Regions from separate parts of the Enterobacter hormaechei subsp. xiangfangensis genome, predicted to be linked through region 1. Evidence: predicted binding sites of a transcription regulator. Region 1 holds the regulator's gene; the other holds the start of a gene.

What was found. Region 1 encodes Fur, which represses iron uptake genes when iron is present. Its sites were predicted from a motif close to ATAATAATGAGAACNACTATCAA; they were not measured.
Region 2: a site for Fur is predicted at 4,835-4,857, ahead of sodA (superoxide dismutase [Mn]). Genes of this name have one in related genera too.

The regions. Positions count from the first base shown of each region.
Region 1 is NZ_CP017183.1:1,326,842-1,334,094, forward strand. Features, by position in the region: gene glnS (glutamine--tRNA ligase) at 1-1,178, shown strand, start outside; gene chiP (chitoporin ChiP) at 1,626-3,023, shown strand; gene chiQ (ChiQ/YbfN family lipoprotein) at 3,071-3,397, shown strand; gene fur (ferric iron uptake transcriptional regulator) at 3,489-3,935, opposite strand; gene fldA (flavodoxin FldA) at 4,227-4,757, opposite strand; gene ybfE (LexA regulated protein) at 4,913-5,200, opposite strand; gene ybfF (esterase) at 5,329-6,102, opposite strand; gene seqA (replication initiation negative regulator SeqA) at 6,286-6,831, shown strand; gene pgm (phosphoglucomutase (alpha-D-glucose-1,6-bisphosphate-dependent)) at 6,856-7,253, shown strand, end outside.
Region 2 is NZ_CP017183.1:4,545,269-4,552,521, reverse strand. Features, by position in the region: gene rhaA (L-rhamnose isomerase) at 1-81, opposite strand, end outside; gene rhaB (rhamnulokinase) at 78-1,547, opposite strand; gene rhaS (HTH-type transcriptional activator RhaS) at 1,849-2,685, shown strand; gene rhaR (HTH-type transcriptional activator RhaR) at 2,759-3,607, shown strand; gene rhaT (L-rhamnose/proton symporter RhaT) at 3,608-4,642, opposite strand; gene sodA (superoxide dismutase [Mn]) at 4,931-5,551, shown strand; gene yiiM (6-hydroxyaminopurine reductase) at 5,618-6,292, shown strand; gene cpxA (envelope stress sensor histidine kinase CpxA) at 6,345-7,253, opposite strand, start outside.

The sequences.
Region 1 (7,253 bases):
GTGGCTTCGAAGAAGGTAAAGCGTGTCTGCGTGCCAAAATCGATATGGCGTCTCCGTTCATCGTGATGCGCGATCCGGTGCTGTACCGCATTAAGTTCGCTGAACACCACCAGACCGGTAACAAGTGGTGCATCTACCCGATGTACGACTTCACCCACTGCATCAGCGATGCGCTGGAAGGCATTACGCACTCTCTGTGCACGCTGGAATTCCAGGACAACCGTCGTCTGTACGACTGGGTGCTGGATAACATCACCATTCCTGTGCATCCGCGTCAGTACGAGTTCTCTCGTCTGAACCTGGAATACACCGTGATGTCCAAGCGTAAGCTGAACCTGCTGGTCACTGACAAGCACGTTGAAGGCTGGGACGACCCACGTATGCCGACCATCTCTGGCCTGCGTCGTCGTGGCTACACCTCCGCCTCCATTCGTGAGTTCTGCAAACGTATCGGCGTCACCAAGCAGGACAACACCATCGAAATGGCGTCTCTGGAATCCTGCATTCGTGAAGACCTGAACGAAAACGCGCCGCGCGCGATGGCGGTGATCGATCCAGTGAAACTGGTTATCGAAAACTATCCGCAGGGCGGAAGCGAACAGGTCTCGATGCCTAACCATCCGAACAAACCGGAAATGGGCATCCGCGACGTGCCGTTCAGCGGTGAAATCTGGATCGATCGCGCCGACTTCCGCGAAGAAGCGAACAAGCAGTACAAGCGTCTGGTGCTGGGCAAAGAAGTGCGTCTGCGTAACGCATATGTGATCAAAGCCGAGCGCGTAGAGAAAGATGCGGAAGGTAACATCACGACCATCTTCTGTACGTACGACGCAGAGACGCTGAGTAAAGATCCGGCGGATGGTCGTAAAGTAAAAGGTGTAATCCACTGGGTGAGCGCGCAGCATGCGCTGCCGGTTGAGATCCGTCTCTACGATCGTCTGTTCAGCGTGCCTAATCCAGGCGCTGCGGAGGACTTCCTGGCGGTCATTAACCCTGAGTCTCTGATTATCAAGCAGGGGTATGCCGAGCCGTCTCTGAAAGCCGCTGAAGCCGGTAAAGCGTTCCAGTTTGAACGTGAGGGTTACTTCTGCCTGGACAGCCGTTACAGCACGGCAGAAAAACCGGTATTTAACCGTACCGTCGGTCTGCGTGATACCTGGACTAAGATCGGCGAATAATAACGCTGCTCTGGTCAATGAGAAACAAACGCCGCGTAATGCGGCGTTTTTTTATTTAACGATCATGTCGTTAAGCATCGGGATAATCATTTAAACCCAACATTCCAGGTCAATGTGGTGCTACTTATTTTATTTAAAAAAAGTTTGTTGTTTTCCAAAAACAGAAACACTGAAAAATATATTCACAATATCAATGTTACTTACTGAAAATCAGCGCATTCCCCCGCCAGTACTCGCTTCCCGGTAAATGTTACAAAGCACTACGAAATATGTGCTCTTCGTCATAATCCTGACTTTTGCCTGATTAAAAGCATTGATAATTCGCGTCGCGAAAAATAACCTAAAGACGGTAGTTAATTCGAGGGTATTTCTGACTACCCCTGACCACTTGGTCTTTTCTGTTTTTCGCCGTTTAAGGCGTTTTAATTCGTCAAAGAGGAATAATCTATGCGTACGTTCAGTGGCAAACGTAGTGCGCTGGCGCTGGCTATCGCCGGTGTGACAGCAATGTCGGGCCTGGTGGTTGCGCCAGAGGCAAAAGCAGCAGGTTTCATCGAAGATTCCACCCTCACGGGCGGTATTTATTACTGGCAGCGTGAGCGTGACCGTAAAGACGTCACTGAAGATAAATACAAAACCAACCTTTCTCACTCGACCTGGAACGCCAACCTTGATTTCCAGTCGGGATATGCCGCCGATATGTTCGGGATCGATATTGCAGCGTTCACCGCAATTGAAATGGCCGAAAATGGCGACAGCGGCCATCCGAACGAAATTGCGTTCTCCTCCAGCAATAAAGCCTACGACGAAGACTGGTCCGGCGATAAAAGCGGAATCAGCCTGTATAAAGCGGCTGCAAAATTCAAATATGGTCCGGTCTGGGCGCGCGGAGGTTATATCCAGCCAACCGGTCAGACGCTGTTAGCGCCGCACTGGAGCTTTATGCCAGGCACCTATCAGGGGGCGGAAGCCGGTGCTAATTTTGACTACGGCGATGCGGGGGCGTTGAGCTTCTCCTATATGTGGACCAACGAGTACAAAGCGCCGTGGCACATTGAGATGGACAAGTTCTATCAGAACGATAAAAAAACCAAAGTTGATTATCTCCACTCGCTGGGAGCGAAGTACGACTTTAAAAACGATCTGGTGCTGGAAGCTGCATTTGGTCAGGCTGAAGGCTATATCGATCAGTACTTTGCTAAAGCCAGCTACAAATTTGATATCGCGGGTAGCCCGCTGAGCACCAGCTATCAGTTCTACGGTACGCGCGACAAGGTCAGTGATGGCAGCGTAAATGATATCTATGACGGCACCGCGTGGTTACAGGCGCTGACCTTCGGCTACAAGGTAGGTCAGGTTGATTTGCGTCTGGAGGGAACATGGGTCAAGGCAGAAGGGCAGCAGGGTTACTTCCTGCAACGTATGACGCCTACCTACGCCTCCTCTAACGGTCGTCTGGATATCTGGTGGGATAACCGCTCTGACTTTAACGCCGACGGCGAAAAGGCGGTCTTCTTCGGGGCAATGTATGACCTGAAAAACTGGAACCTGCCCGGCTGGGCAGTGGGAGCATCCTACGCGTACGCCTGGGATGCGAAGCCCGGGGATATGGCAACGCCAGACGCGTACTACGATCCGAACTACCGTCTGAAAGAGTCTTCATACAGTCTGGATGCGATTTATACCCTTCAGGAGGGCCGTGCGAAAGGCACGATGTTCAAACTGCACTTCACCCAGTATGACAACCACTCCGATATCCCGAGCTACGCGGGCGGCTACGGCAACATCTTCCAGGATGAACGTGACGTGAAATTCATGGTCATTGCGCCATTTACCATCTTCTGAGGAATGCTGCGGCGGGCGGTGTCCCGCCGTTATGGAGACTGAACATGATGAATAAAAGGGTAATCGTTGCGTTGCTGACCTTCGGGCTGGTGGCATGCGCGCAGGATCAGGTGCCGAAAGAGGACTCCCGTCTGAAAGAGGCCTACAGCGCGTGCATCAATACCGCACAGGGTTCACCTGAGAAGATTGAGGCCTGTCAAAGCGTGCTGAACGTGCTGAAAAAAGACAAAGCCCATGAGCAATTCGCCACGCAGGAAAACGTTCGCGTAATGGATTACCAGGCCTGTATTCAGGCGCGTAAAACCGGTAACGATCAGGAAGTGGCGAAGCGTTGCGATAAGATCTGGAACGAGATACGCAATAACAATAAATAAGTTGCTTTACGCCCGGTGGCGCAGCGTCACCGGGCTTTTTTCAGGCAAAAAAAAGCCAACCTCACGGCTGGCTCAGAGTATGAACACTCACTTATTTTGCGTCGTGCGCATGTTCATTTTCGCGGCAATCACCTTCAGCACAGTGACCGTACAGGTACAGGCTGTGGTTGGTCAGGCGGATGCCATGACGGGCGGCGATTTCACGCTGGCGCGATTCAATGGAATCATCGCTAAATTCAATGACCTTGCCACAGTCGAGGCAGATCAGGTGATCGTGGTGGTGCTGCTGAGTCAGCTCGAACACGGATTTACCGCCTTCGAAATTATGACGAGTAACAATGCCCGCGTCATCAAACTGGTTCAGCACACGATAGACGGTTGCCAGCCCAATCTCTTCACCCATATCGATAAGACGCTTATAAAGGTCTTCCGCACTGACATGGTGATTGTCTGGCCCCTGAAGCACTTCAAGGATTTTTAACCGAGGAAGCGTTACTTTCAGGCCAGCTTTCTTTAATGCGGTATTGTTGTCAGTCATGCGGAATCTGTCCTGTTGCTAAACGATTCACTTCAAAAGAAGAAGTGACAGAAAATGCACTTGGGATAATGCGTCTCATTATAGAACTGCCATGGCTAAATGAAAACTGCAAGTCTCAAGCAAAGTATGCTTATAAAAACGTGGTATCACCAACAAACTTGTTCGATGGCACCCACTTTTTACCAGGGGGATATTGTACAGGTCTGGGCGAAAAAGTTAAAAGTTTGTAGCAATTAATTTAATCGGTTTTACCTGGAAAACGGGCGCAACCGGAGTTGCGCCGCAGGGATATCAGGCGTTAAGGATATCGTCCAGGTTCAGCTCTTCACGAACCTGCTTAACCCATTTTTCTACACGCTCAGCGGTCAGCTCTGGCTGACGGTCTTCATCAATGGCCAGGCCAACGAAGTGATCGTCATCTGCCAGACCTTTGGAAGCTTCGAAATGGTAACCCGCCGTTGGCCAGTGACCGACGATCGCCGCACCGCGTGGCTCAATGATGTCGCGAATAGTGCCCAGCGCATCACAGAAATACTCAGCATAGTCTTCCTGATCGCCACAGCCAAACAGGGCAACCAGCTTGCCGTTGAAGTCTACTTCTTCCAGCGTCGGGAAGAAATCGTCCCAGTCACACTGTGCTTCACCGTAGTACCAGGTGGGGATGCCCAGCAGCAGGATGTCATAGCCCTCGAGATCTTCTTTGCTGCTCTTGGCGATGTCATGCACATCAGCAACGTCTTTACCGAGCTGTTTTTGAATGTTTTTTGCGATATTTTCAGTATTGCCGGTATCACTGCCAAAGAAAATGCCGATGATTGCCATGAGTAAAATAACCTCTTGAAACTTAATGGTATGGTGGCGCAAATTGTCCACGGATAAGGGCAATAATAGCAGAACAGGCAACCCTGCGGAAACAGCTATCACGCAGGACTGCACTCTGTGCTACATGAAAAAGGTAATATTGGGGATTTTCTGACTCACGCCTTGCCGCGTAACGTCTCAAGCTGGGCGATCAGCATCTCTTCGATCAGTTCGCTGCGGCTGATGTTGCGCGCGTCAGCTAACTCGTTAAGCGCATCGACGGCATCGGCATTCAGCTTCAGTTCGACACGCTTAAGCCCACGATTTTTATCGCGTTTAAGCTGGTTGCGTTTATTGATACGCAGCTGTTCATCGCGCGAAAGCGGATTCGTTTTCGGTCGTCCCGGTCGACGCTCATTCGCGAACAGATCTAGTGTCGTACGGTCCGTTTGTTCTTTGGCCATGATTCTGAGACTTCGGGGGAAACACGCCGCCCTGCTAATGCCCGGGCGATAAGCGCGCCATCATACATCACCCAAATCCACACGCCAACGACTGGAAGCCCGTCGTCTTCCGGTCGCTGGCTTTTTAATCAATTCGCTGTATCAGTAAGATAGCGGCGAATGGCGCGCAGGACGGCATCCGGTTTTTCCGCGTGGACCCAGTGCCCGGCACCCGCAATGACGTGAGCGCGAGCCTGCGGGAATTGCGCCAGCAGCGCGTCACGGTACGCGTCAGTGACGTAAGGGGAGTTGCCGCCGCGAATAAAAAGGGTAGGGTGCGGCCAGGCGGGGACGGCTTCCCAGCCCACAATATGCGAATACTGATCCCACAGCACCGGGACGTTAAAGCGCCATTGCCCGTCAACAAACGATTTCAGCAGGAACTGGACCACGCCTTCTTCATCAAGATGCTCGCGCATAACGGCAGCCGCCTGTTGGCGGGTTGCGACACCCGCTTCGGTGACCGCATTGATGGCGGCAAAAATCTCATCGTGACGGCGAACGTCGTAATTGACGGGCGCAACGTCGATGACCACCAGCCCGGAAATTCGCTCAGGTGCCAGCGCAGTGAGCGCCATCACCGCTTTACCGCCCATTGAATGCCCGATAAGCGTCGCTTTCTGAATATTATTCGCATCGAGGGTGTCCCGCAGATCCTGCGCCATGGCTGCGTAGGTCATCTCCTCCGAGCGCCCTGAAAGACCGTGATTGCGCATATCAACCTGGAGGATCTCGTGATCGGTCACTAAATCGCGCGCCAGCACACCCAGATTATCCAGGCTACCAAACAGGCCGTGAACCAGTACGATGGGAGAATTATTGTTCGGCGATTGTGCAGTTTGCGCTCGGGTATTCAATTTCATGGCAAAGTTCTTTTTTTAGGTTTGTCAGGTTAGGGTATCATGTTGACCATTCTGCCGCCCGGGGGCAAGGATCCAGTTTAATCTGACTTTTGCCGCCAACCTGGTTTGACGCTATCCGCTGTTGGGATTTGACCTTATAATCTCAACGACTTGTATTCAGATAAGATATCGCACTGGATTAAGATGAAAACAATCGAAGTTGATGACGAACTCTATCAGTATATTGCCAGCCAGACGCGGCATATTGGGGAGAGCGCGTCCGACATTTTACGGCGCATGCTTAAAATTTCCGCCGCCTCACAGCCCACTCCTGTCACTAAAGATGTCGTGTCTCAGCCGAGCGTTGTTGCACAAGTAAAACCTGCCGTCATGCCGGCAAAGGACAAAGTGCGCGCGATGCGCGAGCTGCTGCTGTCCGATGAATATGCCGAGCAGAAAAAGGCCGTTAACCGCTTTATGCTGGTGCTGTCTACACTTTACTCACTGGATAACAACGCATTTGCAGAAGCGACAGAGTCGCTGCACGGTCGCACGCGCGTTTATTTCGCAGGCGACGAGCAGACCTTGCTGCAAAATGGCAACCAAACCAAACCCAAACACGTTCCCGGTACGCCATACTGGGTGATCACCAATACCAATACGGGCCGCAAGTGCAGCATGATCGAACATATCATGCAGTCCATGCAGTTCCCGGCGGAATTGATCGAAAAGGTTTGCGGTACAATTTAACCCTTGCATCAGAAGGACCAGGCAATGGCAAATCACAGCCGTGCAGGACAACCTGCGCAACAACGCGATTTGATTAACGTCGCTCAACTGACCGCGCAGTACTACGTGCTGAAACCGGTGGTGGGCAACGCAGAACACGCAGTGAAGTTTGGTACATCTGGCCACCGCGGCAGCGCGGCGCGCCACAGCTTTAACGAACCGCACATTCTGGCCATTGCTCAGGCCATCGCGGAAGAGCGCGCCAAAAATGGCGTCACCGGTCCGTGCTATGTAGGGAAAGATACCCACGCCCTGTCTGAACCTGCTTTTATCTCCGTGCTGGAAGTGCTGGCGGCGAACGGCGTAGACGTGATTGTTCAGGAGAACAACGGTTTCACGCCAACGCCTGCGGTGTCTAACGCTATTCTGGTACACAACAAAAA
Region 2 (7,253 bases), 1.4 Mb from region 1:
CAGCGCCTCTTCGACATCCACGCCGACGGCGGCGAAACGCTGTTTAGCCAGGTCCCAGGCTTGTTCAAGTTGAGTGGTCATGCGCAAAGCTCCTTAGTCAGTCGTTTTTGCTGAAACTGCGCCCGGTAGCGGGCAATTTCATGGCAGGGATGGGGGGTGAAGGTGGTCAGGCTGTTATTCGCCGTCACCACCGAACGGAAATCGTCGACGTTGGACAGTTCGTCCAGGGTCATCAGCTGAATGCCGATATTGCCGAGCGTGGAGGCTTCAATCGGACCTGCCACCACGGTAATGCCGCATGCATCCGCGCAGAGCTGGTTCAGCAGCTGGTTCTGGCAGCCGCCGCCCACGATATGCAGTTGTGTGAACGGTTTGCCGCGAAGGTCAGCCAGCTCGCTCAGGATGTCGGCATAGAGCAGGGCGAGACTGTCAAAAATGCAGCGCGCCAGCTCGGCGGGGCGGGAAGGTACCGGCTGCCCCGCTTCAAAACAGGCGGCCTGGATTTCGGCGCTCATGTGCGCCGGGTTGATAAAGCGGTCGTCGTTCGGGTTAATCAGGAAGGTGCAGGCCTTCAGCGTTTCGGTTTCCGCGATAAGCGCGGGCAGGTCGGTGATGTTCTGCTCTTTCAGCACCCGCTGGAGCAGCCACAGGCCCATGATGTTCTTCAGCACCCGGTAGCGCCCTTCGGCACCGCCTTCGTTGGTGATGTTCGCGGCCAGCGCGGCATCGCTGGTGTAGGGCGTTTTGCTCTCAAAGCCCATCAGCGACCAGGTGCCGGATGAGAGGTAGGCCGCATCTTTGCCGGCGAGCGGCGAGGCAATGACCGCGCTCGCGGTGTCGTGGCTGGCGACGGCGACAACGGGGATTTTATTCCCTTGCGGGCAAAGCCAGTGGCCGATCACATTGCCCGGATGGGTTGGCGCGCCAAACCAGGACGGCGAGGCGCCCGTCCAGGCCAGCAGATGTTCATCCCAGTTATCGGTGTTGATGTTGACCAGCTGCGTGGTGGTGGCGTTGGTGTATTCCCAGTTCATGTTGCCGGTCAGACGGTAGCTTAAGTAGTCCGGGATCAGCAGCGCATGCGCCACCTTTTCGACCAGCTCTGGCTGTTGCTCAACCAGCGCGCGCAGCTGATACAGCGTGTTAAACGGCAGAAACTGAATGCCGCTGCGACCATAGATGTTCTCCTTGCCAAGCTGGGCGATGGCGTGCGCCATTAGCCCATCGGTGCGGCTGTCGCGGTAGGAGACGGGCAGGCCGACGCGTTCGCCGTGACGGTCCAGCAGTAGGTAATCCACACCCCAGGTATCAATGCCGATACTGTCGATGCGAATACCGTCTTCGCAGACGTTGTGAAGTCCGGTGCGGATCTCTGCTTCCAGGGCGTCGATATCCCAGGTAACAAAACCGTCCTGTTTTTGCAGACAATTGGCGAAACGGTGCATTTCGCGAAGCGTAAGGGTGTGCAGGTCGCAGTCCCAGGTGGCGAGCATTACACGGCCGCTGGATGCGCCTAAATCGACAGCCACACAATGGCGAAAAGTCATGGTCGGGTCCTTTCTTAAGTCATTAGCGAGGAGTGTAAGAAAGGGAAGAAATAGCCACCTTCTCGCCACTGACAGCCCAAATCTCGCGCTGGCAAGAAAGCAAAGATGAACGTGAGGGAGTTCACAGTTTCCAGTAATGGCGGGGTTTGCAGGCAGTGTGACGCTGACCGCATTTCCCGATCTTTCCGCCTGTTTCTTGAAAAACCGACAGCTTTTGCGCGGTTTGCTGTCAAAAATTTAAGGTGAGCGTGAAAGGCCTTAATTACTATTTTGAGAACTTTTCTCATTGGTGGGGGCCGTTATGACCGTACTGCACAGCGTCGATTTTTTTCCTACGGGGGCTTCGCCGGTCGCGATTGAGCCACGGCTGCCTCAGGCTGCGTTCCCGGAGCATCATCATGATTTTCATGAAATTGTGATTGTTGAGCACGGAACGGGCATCCACGTGTTTAACGGTCAGCCGTATACCATCAGCGGCGGTACGGTGTGCTTCGTGCGCGATCACGACAGGCACCTGTATGAACATACCGACAACCTGTGCCTGACCAATGTGCTCTATCGTTCTCCGGATGCGTTCCAGTTTCTTTCCGGGCTGAATCAGCTGTTGCCGCAGGAGAAGGACGGCCATTATCCGTCGCACTGGCGGGTGAATCAGTCCACGTTGCAGCAGGTGCGTCAGCTGGTGAGCCAGATGGAGCAGAGCGAGGATGGACAGGAGACGCACGCCATTGCTACCCGCGAGCTGCTGTTTATGCAGCTGCTGGTGCTGCTGCGGCGCAGCAGCCTGGTGGAAGGGCTGGAAAATAACGACGCGCGCCTGAATCAGCTGATGGCATGGCTGGAAGATCATTTCGCCGAAGATGTCTGCTGGGAAACGCTGGCGGATGACTTTTCGCTCTCGCTGCGCACGCTGCATCGTCAGCTCAAGCAGCATACCGGCCTGACGCCGCAGCGTTACCTTAACCGTCTGCGCCTGATCAAAGCGCGTCACCTTTTACGTCATACCGACGAAAGCGTCACCGATATCGCCTATCGCTGCGGTTTCGGCGACAGTAACCACTTTTCGACGCTGTTTCGCCGGGAGTTTAGCTGGTCGCCGCGCGATATTCGTCAGGGGAAAGACGCGTTGCTTCAGTAACGCGAGGGCAGTCACCGTTTTTTTGCTGCAAAAAGGCTAATAATGTCCGGTTATTCGCCGTAGAGGTTGTGGTGTGGCTGCTCAGCTCATTCTTCGCAAAGATGATTTTTTTGCCTCCGCGAGTCAGGCCGTCGCGGTGGCCGACCGCTACCCGCAAAACGTCTTCGCCGAGCACACCCACGAGTTTTGCGAGCTGGTGCTGGTGTGGCGGGGCAATGGCCTGCACGTCCTCAACGACCGTCCCTACCGCATCACGCGCGGAGACCTGTTCTACATCCGCGCTGAAGACAAACACTCCTACGCCTCGGTTAACGATCTGGTGTTGCAGAACGTCATCTATTGCCCCGACAGACTTAAACTGAATGTCGACTGGGCGGGCAATATCCCCGGTTTTCATGATGCCAGAGGCGAACCGCACTGGCGCTTAAGCAGCAACGGCATGGCTCAGGTGCGCCAGACGATTTCCCAGCTGGAGCAGGAGAGCCAGAAGAGCGATCCGGTGGCAAACCAGATGTCGGAGCTGCTTTTCGCCCAGCTGGTGATGACCCTGAAGCGCCATCGTTACGCTACGGATAATCCCTCTGCCACCATGCAGGAAGCGTTGCTGGATAAGCTCATCACCCGGCTTGCGGGCAGTCTGAACAAGAGTTTCGTGCTGGAAAAATTCTGCGAGCAGGAGCAGTGCAGCGAGCGCGCGCTGCGCCAGCAGTTCCGCACCCAGACGGGGATGACGGTAAACCACTATCTGCGCCAGCTGCGCATCTGCCACGCCCAGTACCTGTTACAGCATACGGAGCTGATGGTGAGTGAAGTGGCGATGCGCTGCGGCTTTGAGGACAGTAACTACTTCTCGGTGGTGTTTAACCGTGAGGTGGGGATGACGCCGGTTCAGTGGCGTCATCGCAGTCGAAAGGCAGCGTAATCAGTTCGCCATGCCGAGGCCGACGATATTGGCCGCAATGATAATCACCACGCAGCCCAGGCTCAGCACGCCAACCGGACGACGCCCGGCGTTGTTCCACTCTTTCAGCACCAGCCCAACCAGCCCGCCGCACAGCACGTAGAAGCTCATGTGCAGCATCCAGCTCATGTAGTCATACTGCGCCGGAATACTGGCGTGACCCCAGGCGTAGAAGAAGAATTGCAGATACCACATCAGGCCGCCAAGGGCGGAGAGCAGGACGTTGGTGACGATCAGCGGTTTTGCCAGCGAGAAGTCGGCTTTTACCGACAGGTTGTTCACTTTTGCCAGACGAATAAAGCAGAAGCCGAGGTTTACCAGCGCGCCGCCGCCCATGATCACCACGTAGCTTGGCAGGGCAACGTACAGCGGATCGACGCCCAGCGCCGCAGCGGCGTCGTGCATCGGTTTGGCGGCATTCATGGCGAACGACATGCCCGCCGAGAAGATGCCGCACATCACCGCCAGCAGCAGCCCTTTCTTCAGGTTGAACTCTTCGGCTTTGATGCCCATCTTGCGTTCTTTCAGCTGGCCCGCGCGGGTGACGATGCCCACGCCGATCACCGCCACCAGCACGCCCAGCAGGGTCATTCGCCCTCCCTGGGTGTTGATCAGCACATCGAAGTTGCCGTTGAGGATTGGCGTCATCAGGGTGCCAACAATCAACGTTATGCCAATCGCGATGCCAATCCCCATCGACATGCCGAGGTAGCGCATGGTGAGGCCGTAGTTGATATTACCGATGCCCCACATCGCGCCGAACAGGAATATCGGCAGCAGGGTGGAGGCGTTGAAGGAGGAGAAGTAGCCCCAGAAATCGGGCAGCAGCATGGCGCTGATTGTCCACGGCAAAATCAGCCAGGACACGGTACCGCCAACGGACCACATGGTTTCCCATGACCAGCCTTTCACCTTTTTAAACGGGGCATAGAAACAGGCTGCACTGGCCGCGCCTATCAAATGCCAGAAGATACCCATCGTAATCGCATGATTCATTTTTACATCCTCATCGTTTTTATAGCCGGAGGCTTCCCGCCGACTTGATGAGTGTAAAAATGAGGCGGTTTGGGAACCTTCAGAAGGTTGCCGCACTTTTGTTCAGGATGGCAATCAGCACGTTAAACACGTGAGCAGACTCACAATTTTGTCATTTATCAAAAACCGAATAACCTTATAAAAACTACGGCATTGATAATCATTTTCAATATCATTTAATTAACTATAATGAACCAACTGCTTACGCGGCATTAACAGCTGTGCCGCCCGACAATAATGGAGAGGATTATGAGTTATACACTGCCATCCCTGCCGTATGCCTACGACGCACTGGAACCGCATTTCGACAAGCAGACGATGGAAATCCATCACACTAAACACCACCAGACCTACGTGAACAACGCGAACGCCGCGCTGGAAAGCCTGCCTGAGTTCGCTAATCTGCCTGTTGAAGAGCTGATCACCAAGCTGGACCAGCTGCCGGCAGACAAGAAAACCGTGCTGCGCAACAACGCGGGCGGTCACGCTAACCACAGCCTGTTCTGGAAAGGCCTGAAAACCGGCACCACCCTTCAGGGCGACCTGAAAGCGGCTATCGAGCGTGACTTCGGTTCCGTTGACAACTTCAAAGCGGAATTCGAAAAAGCCGCTGCAACCCGTTTCGGCTCTGGCTGGGCGTGGCTGGTCCTGAAAGGTGACAAACTGGCGGTCGTTTCTACCGCTAACCAGGACTCCCCGCTGATGGGTGAAGCTATCTCTGGCGCATCCGGCTTCCCAATTCTGGGTCTGGACGTGTGGGAACACGCTTACTACCTGAAGTTCCAGAACCGTCGCCCTGACTACATCAAAGCCTTCTGGGATGTAGTGAACTGGGACGAAGCAGCAGCGCGTTTCGCCGCTAAAAAATAAGGTTGCATTGACGCCTGTGAGAAGCGAGTCTGATGACTCGCTTTTTTTGTATCTGAAGGAGTGGAGATGCATTACCCGGTGAATGTGTTTACAGGCAAGGTAAGGGAGTACGAAGGCAGCCGCCCGAGTGCCATCGCCAAAGTGCAGGTCGACGGTGAGCTGACGTTGACCGATCTCGGGCTTGCGGGTGACCAGCAGGCTGAAAAGAAAATCCACGGCGGGCCCGATCGCGCGCTGTGCCATTATCCCCGCGAGCACTATCAGCACTGGAAAACCGAATTTCCTGAACAGGCTGACCTCTTCGTCGCCCCCGCGTTTGGCGAAAATCTCTCAACGGAGGGGCTGACGGAGAAGAACGTCTTTATCGGCGATATTTACCGCTGGGGCGATGCTTTGATTCAGGTCACCCAGCCGCGCTCACCGTGCTTTAAGCTTAATTACCATTTCGGCATTCAGGATATGTCGGCCCAGTTGCAAAACGCGGGTAAAACCGGCTGGCTGTATCGCGTTGTGCAGGCGGGACAGGTTTCGGCGGATGCGCCGCTTGAGCTGGCTTCGCGTTTGAGTGAGGTGTCGGTGTACGAGGCCTGCGCAATTGCCTGGCATATGCCGTTTGATGACGATCAGTATCACCGTCTGCTGTCAGCGGCGGGATTATCCACCAGCTGGACCAGAACGATGCAGAAGCGGCGGATAAGCGGCAAGATCGAGAGCAGTTCGCGGAGATTATGGGGGAAATAGTTCCCGCAGAAAGTAGGCCGGGTAAGGCGAAGCCGCCACCCGGCACATACGGTTACGAACGCTTATACAGCGGCAGCCACAGCGTTAACCTGAGCCCGCCCAGCGGGCTGTCATCGGCTTTCACCCAGCCACGGTGCTGTTGCATGGCGGTTTCAACAATCGCCAGACCCAGTCCCGTACCGCCAGATTCACGGTCGCGTGCCTCGTCGGTACGGTAGAACGGACGGAAAATCTGCTCGCGGTCTTCCGGGCTGACGCCAGGACCGTCGTCGTCGACGATGACGGTGATCCCGTCTTTATCCACCGAGAACGCCACCTCAATCTTCGTGTGCGAGTAGCGCAGGGCGTTACGCACGATATTTTCCAGCGCGCTTTCCAGCGCGTTGGGGTTACCGTAGAGCGGCCACGGGCCCGGCGGGAAGTTAACGGTGAAGGATTTGCCCATCTGCTCCGCTTCAAACGCCGCGTTGTCCAGCACCTCATGCCACAGATGATTGGCTTTCACCGTTTCGCTCACCAGCGCGTTTTTCTGCTGATTGCGCGACATCACCAGCAGATCGTTTATCATGCTGTCCAGGCGATGCGCTTCCGTCTCAATACGCTCCAGCTCTTTGCTCTCACCGCTGCGGCGGCGCAGCAGGGCGGTACCCAGCTGTAAGCGCGTGAGCGGCGTCCGCAGCTCGTGGGAGATATCCGACAGCAGGCGTTGCTGCGCGGTCATCATGCGGTCAAGAGCAGAGACCATCTGGTTAAAACTGGTTCCGGCGGCCAGGAACTCCTGCGGCCCGGATTCCAGCTCCGGATGCTGCCTCAGGTTGCCCTGCGCCACTTCGTCCGCCGCATTTTTCAGCTTACGCGCCGGTTTCGCCAGGCTCCACGCCAGCCATAATAGCAGCGGGGAACTGACCAGCATCGTGACAATCAACAGCAAAAGCGGACGGTCAAACAGCAGGTTGATGAA